Regions from separate parts of the Salinivibrio sp. EAGSL genome, predicted to be linked through region 2. Evidence: predicted binding sites of a transcription regulator. Region 2 holds the regulator's gene; the other holds the start of a gene.
The links. The regulator MetJ, encoded in region 2, represses methionine synthesis genes. The targets are predictions, from matches to a motif close to TTAGACNTNTANANGTCTAA.
Positions count from the first base shown of each region.

Region 1: metN (methionine ABC transporter ATP-binding protein MetN) is a predicted target of MetJ. The motif match lies at 3,079-3,098, and genes of this name have one in related genera.

Region 1 covers NZ_JABWMG010000018.1:43,344-48,771, forward strand. The annotation lists gene pta (phosphate acetyltransferase) at 1-1,060, shown strand, start outside; gene HLG76_RS11770 (amidohydrolase) at 1,184-2,317, shown strand; partial or broken gene HLG76_RS11775 (LysE family translocator) at 2,318-2,938, opposite strand; gene metN (methionine ABC transporter ATP-binding protein MetN) at 3,217-4,251, shown strand; gene HLG76_RS11785 (methionine ABC transporter permease) at 4,241-4,927, shown strand; gene metQ (methionine ABC transporter substrate-binding lipoprotein MetQ) at 4,982-5,428, shown strand, end outside.
Region 2 covers NZ_JABWMG010000002.1:54,374-59,801, reverse strand. The annotation lists gene HLG76_RS01670 (malic enzyme-like NAD(P)-binding protein) at 49-1,293, shown strand; gene metJ (met regulon transcriptional regulator MetJ) at 1,392-1,709, opposite strand; gene metB (cystathionine gamma-synthase) at 1,896-3,056, shown strand; partial or broken gene HLG76_RS01655 (bifunctional aspartate kinase/homoserine dehydrogenase II) at 3,147-5,428, shown strand, end outside.

The sequences.
Region 1 (5,428 bases), on a different contig from region 2:
CCACATTGATGGCAACTGGATTGAATCACTCAGCTCAGGGTCGAACCGCGAACGTCGCCTCAGTCCACCCGCATTCCGTTATCAGCTCACCGAGTTTGCACGTCGAGCCGCTAAGCGCATTGTGCTACCCGAAGGTGACGAGCCACGCACCATCAAGGCCGCCGCTATCTGTGCCGAGCGTAAAATTGCCGAGTGTGTGCTTTTGGGTAACCCAGAAGAAATCAAACGCGTTGCAGAGCAACAAGGCGTGACCTTGGGCGCTGGCGTAGAAATTATCGATCCGGTAAAAGCACGCGATAAATACGTGGCACGCTTGGTCGAGCTGCGTAAGAGTAAAGGTATTACCGAGGTCATTGCCCAAGAGCACCTCGAAGATACCGTGGTACTGGGTACCATGATGCTAGAAGCGAACGAAGTGGATGGCCTGGTATCTGGCGCGGTTCACACCACCGCTAACACCATCCGTCCACCGCTGCAAATCATCAAAACCGCACCGAACGCTTCTTTGGTCTCATCAGTATTCTTTATGCTGCTGCCTGAGCAAGTGCTGGTATACGGTGACTGTGCGATTAACCCGGATCCAAATGCTGAACAACTGGCTGAAATCGCGATCCAATCTGCCGATTCTGCCGCGGCATTCGGTATTGAACCTCGCGTAGCGATGATCTCTTACTCGACCGGTAGCTCAGGCAAAGGGGCAGACGTGGATAAAGTCCGCGAAGCCACCCGTCTTGCCCAAGAGAAGCGTCCTGATCTGATCATCGATGGCCCGCTTCAGTACGACGCGGCCATCATGGAAAATGTCGCGAAATCAAAAGCGCCAGATTCGCCTGTTGCCGGTAAAGCCACCGTGTTCGTCTTCCCCGACTTGAACACAGGTAATACCACATACAAAGCGGTACAGCGTTCTGCCGAGTTGGTCTCTATCGGTCCAATGCTACAAGGCATGCGTAAGCCAGTGAACGATCTGTCACGTGGCGCCTTGGTTGACGATATTGTCTATACCGTGGCACTGACAGCGATTCAGGCTAAGCAAGCCGAAGACAACGGCCAAGCGTAACCCACGCTCAGCCCAGAAAGAGCAAAAGCCAGCACATGTTGCTGGCTTTTTTTTGCGTTTAACTTCACAACGTGACGCCCCAAAGCGATCTAGCATAGCCTTTCCATCCTTGTTTTGGAGTCGATGATGGCGATTGATTTTGATCCCCTAGCGTTTAGGCATGCCCTGCACCAATACCCTGAACTGTCGAATCACGAAGCGCAAAGTGCGCGCACCATTGCCGCCCAACTGCGCGACTTTGGTCTCTCTCCCCAGACCGACGTGGGCGGTCATGGCATTGTGGTAGACATTGCAGGTCGCGAGCCAGGGCCAACCACCTTGTTACGCGCCGATTTTGATGCGTTACCCATTCACGAACACACCCAACTTGATTATGCATCCTGTCACGATGGCATCATGCATGCCTGCGGTCACGATGGCCATGCTGCCGCCTTGCTTGCCGTCGCTGCTCAGCTATGCCAAACCCCCCCTAAACAGGGGACTGTGATCCTCGCTTTTCAGCCGGCTGAAGAAACCGGCGAAGGCGCGGCACGCCTGTGTGCCAATCCGCTTTTAGTAACCCGCCACATCGACAATGTCTATGCCTTTCATAACCTGCCAGGCTTTGCCCAACATCAGATAGTGGTGCGCCCAAGCACCTTTGCCTGCGCCTCAACCGGTGTTGCGATTCATTTGCATGGCAAAACCTCCCATGCCGCTTACCCAGAGCGCGGGGTCAGCCCGGCAAACGCCATGAGTGACGTGATGCGTATGCTCACACAGCTTCCTGACGCTTATCCTTCCACGTTCAGCTTAGTGACGCTAGTTCACGCCCAACTTGGCGACCCCGCGTTTGGCGTTGCGCCCGGCGAGGCCACCGTGATGGCGACCCTACGCAGCGACGACAACGCCACTTTTCATGCCATGCAAACCCGGTTAGTCGATCACGTAAACGCCATCGCCGACCGAGCAAAATTAACCGTGGATCTAAGTTGGCACGAGCCGTTTATTGCCGCCGAAAACAGCACAGCGCATAACCAAGTCGTGGTCAACGCGGCGCAGTCGCTGGGGTTAGAGGTTCACTGGCTTAAGGAGCCCATGCGTTGGTCAGAAGATGTCGCCGAATTTCTTGCCCGCTGGCCCGGCGCATTATTTGGCATTGGCAGCGGCGAGCACCACCCACAGCTGCACAACCCTGACTATGACTTCCCGGATGCGATTTTAGCGACCGCCAAAGCACTATTTTGCAGAGTGATTACACACCATCACGGCCGTTAATTACCCCAACGCCAGCCAAAAGCCGACGCCGATCATCAAGGTGCCGGCGATTCGGTTCAGCAATTGCACATTACCCTTTGCTGCAAAACTGACGTAAGGTGCGCCCACCGCTGGCATACAACATTAAACAACTGAATTCCGTGCAAAGAATGATCAACACCAGCACGCTCAGCTGGCTGGGCAATGAGATCGCAGGGTTAATAAACGGCGGCAACAGTGAGATCATAAATGCCCAGCCTTTCGGGTTGGCTATCGCAGTGACAAAACCTTGTGCCGCCAACGATAACGCAGAGATATCATTCGGCGCCGACGCCTCTTCCTTTGGGATTGCCATTTTGCCACGCGATCGCCACATTTGTACGCCGAGATACGCCAGATACGCGCCCCCCACATACTTAAACACCTGAAACACGCTAGGATAGTTCAGCATCACGGCCGCCACCCCTACCACTGACGCAATCGCCACAAGGCCGACGCCAATGAGCTCGCCCCACATCATATGTAGGCTACGCTTAACTCCGATAGTCATCCCCAGGGTCATGGATAGTGTCATACACATTCCCGGTGTGATTGACACAAAAAGAAGGTGGGAATAAATAGCGTCAACATCGTGGTATCAATCAAGGCAGTTGGCATATCACTTAATCAGAACAAAGGGTTAGAAAGGCTATTAGTGAACACGCTTTAGTCGATGAGATCAAGCATGCTTGAGATCTCGTTGACTGTTTTATTTATAACCAACTGATTAGCCTTATTGCCATTTAGACGTCCAGAAGTAAAAATATCCATTGACTTCATTTTACCTAACTCATAGCATCAATAACCAGAACGACAGCAAGAGCGCGGGATAGACCGCTGAGTCAGTCGGCTGTGATCAAATTTATCGCCAAGGACATGTGATGATTGAGATATCCAAACTCAACAAGGTATTCGAACTCGGGGAGCGCCGAATTCATGCCCTTAACGACATCAACTTATTTATCCCGAAAGGAAAAGTATTTGGTGTGATCGGTGCCTCTGGTGCCGGCAAAAGTACGCTGATCCGAATGGTTAACCTGCTCGAGCGCCCAACCAGCGGCACGGTAAAGGTAGGAGGCGTTAACCTCACCGCGTTATCCAATCGCGATCTAACCCAAGCTCGCCGTCAAATCGGGATGATTTTCCAACACTTTAACCTACTGTCATCTCGATCGGTCTTCGACAACATCGCCCTACCGCTTGAACTGAGCGGCGCGAGCAGTGACGCGATCGAAACCCGAGTCACCGAGTTACTCGATTTAGTTGGTTTAGCCGACAAGCGTCATGTCTATCCGGCTAGCCTCAGTGGCGGACAAAAACAACGTGTCGCGATTGCGCGCGCACTGGCGCCAAGCCCAGATGTATTATTGTGTGATGAAGCCACAAGCGCACTGGATCCTGCTACGACACAATCGATTTTGTCACTGCTACAAACCATTAATGAAAAGCTCAACCTGACCATTTTATTGATCACCCACGAAATGGACGTGGTGAAGCGCATTTGTCACGACGTTGCCATTATTGGTGACGGTGAATTGGTTGAATCTGGCCCGGTGGGCGACATATTTGCCCATCCAAAATCCGACTTAGCGAAACAATTTATCCGCTCAACCTTGGATTTATCGGTGCCTTATGACTATGCCCAACGCTTAAAAGATACCTACTTTGACGGCAGCTACCCCTTGGTGCGCCTAGAATTTACCGGCGCTACCGTGGATGATCCATTGATCAGTCAAATATCAAGGCTGTTTGATATCGACATCAGCATTTTAAGCTCTGATATCGACTACGCTGGCGGCGTCAAATTCGGCTTATTACTGGCAGAGATTATGGGCCCGAAAAAAGCGGTCGAAGACGCCATCCACTATCTCAACCAGCACCATGTCAACACGGAGGTACTTGGCTATGTTGATTGATCAACTTATAAATTGGGTCAACGAAAACAACGCCCTGCTTAACTTGCTTGCCGAAGCCACAGGTCAAACTCTGTATATGGTCTTTGCCTCCGGCCTGATAGGCTTTGCCATTGGGATCCCATTAGGTGTGATGCTACACGTCACCAAAAAAGGGGGGCTGCTAGCGCAACCCAAGTTTAACCAAGCGCTCGGCGCGGTGGTGAATATTGGTCGCTCGATCCCTTTTATTATCTTATTGGTTGCGATTATTCCCTTTACCCGCCTGCTCGTCGGCACCTCGATTGGAACAGCGGCAGCAATTGTCCCGTTGACAGTGGGCGCCATCCCTTTCGTTGCACGTCTGGTCGAAGCGGCGCTTTTAGAGCTGCCACCGGGACTAGAAGAAGCAGCCAAAGCCATGGGCGCTACCCCCTTGCAAATTATCTATAAAGTACTCGTACCCGAAGCGCTACCTGGCATTATTAATGGCGCAACCATTACCTTGGTCACCCTCGTCAGCTACTCTGCTATGGCTGGAGCCGTGGGCGGTGGCGGCCTAGGCGATGTCGGTATCCGCTACGGCTACCAGCGCTTTGATACCACGGTTATGCTGATCACCGTTGTCATGCTAGTCGTGCTGGTACAAGCCATACAATCTTTAGGCGATTACTTGGTACGCCGAACCGATCACCGATAATAAAACACAACACTTACCGTAAACGACGGACAATATTATCAAGGGAGACAGACAATGAAGACCACCATTAAAACACTTTTAACCACCTTAGGCCTCGCCTCCACACTCCTACTCACTGGGTGCGGAGAAAAAGAGCAAGCCGCTAGCGATGCCAACAGCATCACCGTGGGCGTGATGGCAGGCGAAGAAGCACAAGTGGCCGAGCACGCAGTAAAAGAAGCCAAGAAGTTAGGCCTCGACGTTGAGCTGATCACCTTTACCGATTATGTGTCGCCCAACGCGGCACTCGACGATGGATCGGTTGATGTGAATGCCTTTCAGCACAAACCTTACTTAGACGCGCAAATCAAAGATCGCGGCTACGAGTTTGCGATTGCTGGCAACACCTTTGTGTACCCGATTGCGGCCTATTCTTATAAGTTAGATAGCGTGGCCGATCTCCCAGAAGACGGGCAAATTGCCGTGCCGAATAACCCTGCTAGCCTCGGCCGTTCATTACTA
Region 2 (5,428 bases):
CCCTGCCGGTATTGGTTACCCCTTCACGATAATAACTAGGAAAACGACATGTCGGACGATAAACGCCAGCAAGCGCTGGATTATCATGCATACCCTACACCCGGAAAAATCTCTGTCGAACTCAGTAAGCCTGCTGATTCAGCGGCGGATCTTGCTCTCGCCTACAGCCCAGGCGTTGCTGAACCTGTGCGTGAAATAGCCCAAGATGCGGATGCCGTATATCGCTATACCGGTAAAGGCAATATGGTTGCGGTGATCTCAAACGGCACCGCGATTTTGGGGTTAGGGAATTTAGGGCCGATGGCGTCAAAGCCTGTCATGGAAGGCAAAGCGTTATTGTTCAAGCGTTTTGCCGGCTTGGACTCGATCGACATTGAAGTTAAACACCGCACCATCGATGAGTTTGTTGATACCGTAGCCAATATTGCTGACACCTTTGGCGGTATCAACCTTGAAGATATCAAAGCCCCAGATTGTTTTGAGATCGAAAAGCAGCTGATTGAACGCTGTGAAGTGCCTGTCTTCCATGATGATCAACATGGTACCGCGATTGTCACTGCTGCGGGGATGCTTAACGCGCTCGAGTTGCAAGGCAAAGATATTGGTGAAGCCACCATCGTGTGTCTCGGTGCGGGTGCCGCTGCGGTGGCCTGTATGGAGCTATTGATTAAATGTGGCGCCCAGCGCGAAAAGATTTACATGCTGGATCGCAAAGGGGTGATTCACACCCGTCGTGATGACATTAACAAGTATAAGCAGCTGTTTGCCAATAACACGGATAAGCGTACCCTCGAAGATGTGATTGAAGGTGCGGATCTCTTTGTTGGCGTATCAGGCCCGGATTTGCTCTCGCCTGAGGCATTAAAACTGATGGCGGATAAGCCTGTCGTGTTTGCCTGCTCAAACCCAGATCCTGAAATTAACCCAGAGGTTGCGCACCAAGTCCGGGATGATCTGATCATTGGAACGGGGCGTTCGGATTACCCGAATCAGGTGAATAACGTCTTGTGTTTCCCGTTTATTTTCCGGGGAGCATTAGATGTGCGTGCCAGTGAGATTAATGATGCGATGAAGTTGGCCGCCGTTGAAGCGATTCGTGGTTTGGCGAAAGAGCCTGTACCACAATCGGTCTTAGATGCCGCGGGCTTGTCTTCACTCAGTTTTGGCCCGGATTACATCATTCCCAAGCCGATGGATGCCCGTTTACTGCCTAAGGTAGCACGTGCCGTGGCGCTTGCGGCCGTCGAAACCGGCGTAGCCCGTATTGAGATGCCAGACAACTATATGTTGTAAAGAAAACATGTTGTAAAGAAAACATGCTGTAAAGAAAACATGTTGTAATTAGAAAACAGTGTCTTACCATAAAAAAACCGCCGATGGCGGTTTTTTGTTTAGTATTCACTGTCGTCAAACTCAATGCCCAACTCTTCCATGATCCGACGTGCCTCGGCAGGAATGCTATCGGGTTTATCCTTACGGATGTCGTCATCGGTTGGCAGAGGCTGCCCGGTATAGGCATGTAAAAATGCCTCACACAATAGCTCACTGTTGGTCGCATGACGCAGGTTATGAACCTGACGGCGAGTGCGCTCATCAGTAAGAATTTTTAATACTTTAAGTGGGATAGAGACGGTGATCTTCTTTACCTGCTCTTTCTTTTTACCATGTTCGGCATACGGATTAATGTAATCGCCGTTCCACTGCGCCATGTCTCACCTATCTTGATTATGGAATACCCAGAATGATGCTGCGGAGATTTTAGCTATATTAACCGCCACATGCAAAGGTGTTTAGACGTCTAGAAGTGTTGACGTCCCAAAAGCGCCGAGGTAAAGTAGTATGATGACGACTGGATCACGTAAACCGTGCCAGCGCAACAAGAGCAAGGATGAACCATGACAGGTAAAAAAACCGACACCATTGCCGTTCGAACAGGAATTGGCACTGACACGCAACATCATGCGGTTGTGCCGCCTTTGTATTTATCAACCAACTATCGTTTTCCTGCTTTTGGCGACGTTCCCACTTATGATTATGCCCGTGGGGGCAATCCAACTCGAGCTCAGTTAGAGCAAGCGTTAACGGAACTGGAAGGCGGAGCCGGTGCCGTGGTGACCAACTGTGGGATGGCAGCCATTAACTTGGTGTTGTCTTTACTGGATGCAGGGGATCATATTGTTGCACCGCATGATTGTTATGGTGGTACCTTTCGCTTGTTAGAGTCACGCGCCAAGCAAGGGATTTGGCAGGTCAGTTTTGTCGATCAATCTGATCACCAGGCGTTAACCGCTGCGCTGGCAAAACAGCCGAAACTGGTGTTAGTTGAAACACCCTCTAATCCGCTATTGCGTGTGGTCGATATTGCTAAAATCTGCCAACAGGCCCACCAAGTGGGGGCATGGGTGGTGGTCGATAACACCTTTTTATCGCCAGCACTCCAACAGCCGTTTTCACTGGGTGCGGACATCATCGTGCATTCCACTACTAAATTTATTAATGGTCACTCTGATATTGTCGGTGGCGCTGTAGTGGCGAAGACGCCTGAATTGGCTGCAACATTAGCGTGGTGGGGCAACTGCTTGGGCGCAACAGGCAACGCCTTTGACAGTTATATGACATTGCGAGGGTTGCGTACTTTGGGCGCTCGGGTTAAACAACATCAACAAAATACGCAAGCGGTATTAGCCTATTTGCAAACAGTCCCTGCGGTGCGGCAACTCTATTATCCCGGTTTGGCGACACATCCAGGCCATGACATTGCCGCCCGTCAGCAGTTTGGATTTGGTAGTATGCTCAGCCTCGAGCTGGACACGGACTCTGCTGGGATCGCACGTTTTATTGAAGGCTTATCCTTATTTGCGCTTGCCGAGTCGCTGGGCGGGGTAGAAAGTCTGGTCACGCATCCAGGATCAATGACCCATCGTGCGATGAGTGATGACGCGCAAGCCGAGGCTGGCATTACCCCAACGTTGCTGCGTTTTTCTATTGGACTAGAAGACGCAGAAGACTTAGTGGCCGATTTGGCGCATGCCTTCGCCCATTTAGCTAACCAGTAAAACCGATTGCTATAGGTGTTGCTGTCATAGCACGCCGCTTTATTGATATTCATTGAGACCAAGAGAGACCTCGCCATGCACGCGCAACCGATGGACACCGCCCCCGAATCACAACGCCAATTGCATAAATTTGGTGGCAGCAGTTTAGCGAGCCCAGATTGTTATCGCCGTGTGGTCGATGTGCTGACGGGGCATGCAAAGGCGCACGACTTAATTGTGGTCTCTGCGGCGGGGAAAACGACCAATCAGCTCATTGCTTGGCTCGCTCAACTGGGCAAAGATGGCCGGTTGGCGCATGAGACCTTGCAAGGCGTCCGTGCCTTTCAGCAAGACTTGATTGAAAATCTGATCAACGGTGATCACAAACAACAGTTGGTTGATGCCTTATCTGCTGACATCGCGACGATCGCGTCGCTCGGGGAGACAGCGCTGAGCGACAGCGTACAAGCCGATGTGCAAGGGTTCGGAGAGGTTTGGTCGGCGCGTTTATTAGCCGCGCTGCTTAATCAGCAGTGTCGTCAGGCGGTGATGTTGGACTCGCGCCACTGTTTACGCGCGGAACGTGCGGCTCAACCCGAGGTCGATCGCGGCGCATCATGGCCACTATTACGGCAGCAACTTTCTCAGCACACGCAATCTCACGTCGTGATTACGGGATTTATGGCGCAAAATCAAGCTGGGGAAACCGTGCTTTTGGGGCGTAACGGGTCAGATTATTCGGCCACGGTACTCGGTGCGTTAGCGGGGGTCCGCCGCGTGACTATATGGAGTGATGTTGCCGGTGTATACAGTGCGGATCCACGCCATGTCGAGAATGCTTGCTTGTTACCCTTAATCCGATTGGATGAAGCAGGCGAATTGGCACGCTTGGCGGCGCCCGTGCTTCATAGCCGTACTTTACAGCCAGTGGCGCAAAGTGCGACCGATCTGACCTTACGTTGTACCCAGGCCCCCGATAGTGGCTCGACCCATATAGAGCGTGTACTGGCTACCGGACGCGGGGCAAAGATCATTACATCTTTGGATGATGTGTGCCTATTGCAGTTTGATGTCGCCCGCGGGAAGATTTTCAGGCAATTAAACAAGAGTTGAGCCGCATCCTCTCTCAGCTGAAAGTGCAACCACTGGCGACGGATTATCAAGATGATCAGTATCGTATCTTGCTGGCCTTTACGGCGGAGGTCGTGGCCTCGGTCATGGCCCAGATCCAGGATGCCGGGCTATCCGCGGAGTTGAAGCTGCGCGAAGGGTTTAACATGGTTGCTGCCGTCGGAGCCGGCGTGGTCAATAATCCCGTGCACTGTCATGGTTTTTATCAGCAGCTGAAGTCACAGCCTGTAGAGTTTATCAGTGAATCTGCATCTGGACTGAGCATGGTGGCGATTTTGCGTCAGGTGCATACGCCTGCCCTTGTGGCCAGCTTGCATGATGCGCTGTTCCAAGCCCAACGTCGCATTGGCTTGGTGTTGGTAGGAAAAGGAAACATTGGCGCGCGTTGGCTCAGCTTGTTTGCCGAGCAAAAATCGCACCTCGAAAAGCGTCATGGCAAGGAGGTGTCGCTGATTTCTGTGGTAGATAGTCGTAATCAATGGTTAGATTTTGCTGGCATCGATCCAATGCAGATCAGGGATGACTTTGATGACAATGGCACGCCATACTTTGATGATGAATGGTTAACACGCTTATTGAATCATCCTTATGATGATGTGGTGATTTTGGATGTCACTGCCAATACCTCACTGGCAGCTCTCTATCCGCGTCTCGCCGAGCATGGTTTTCATTTAATCTCCGCCAACAAAGAAGCCGGCGCGGCACCGGCCGAACAATACCATGCGATTCAACATGCGTTTGCGAAAACGGGGCGCCATTGGTTATATAACGCCACGGTAGGCGCTGGGCTGCCGATTAACTATGCGGTTCAAGACTTACGTGAAAGCGGTGATCATATCCTCGCACTCTCAGGGATCTTTTCCGGCACGTTATCCTGGCTTTTTTTGCAATTCACCGGCGAGGTCCCGTTCAGTGCTTTACTTGAACAGGCATGGCAGCAAGGGCTAACTGAACCTGATCCGCGTGACGATCTGTCGGGTGCCGACGTGGTGCGTAAATTAGTGATTCTCGCAAGAGAGGCGGGCCTGTCATTGGAGCCCGAGCAGGTCAAGGTTGAGTCACTGATACCGCCAGCGCTGCAATCTTTGTCGTTAGATGCGTTTCTCGATAACGCCCATCAAATGGATGCGTGTTTACAGGAGCGATTGGAAAAAGCGCAGCAAGATCGCGCCGTGTTGCGCTATGTGGCGCGTCTAGAAGCCAATGGTAATGCGCAGGTGAGCTTAGAAACCTTACCGAGTGAGCATCCGCTGGCGCATCTA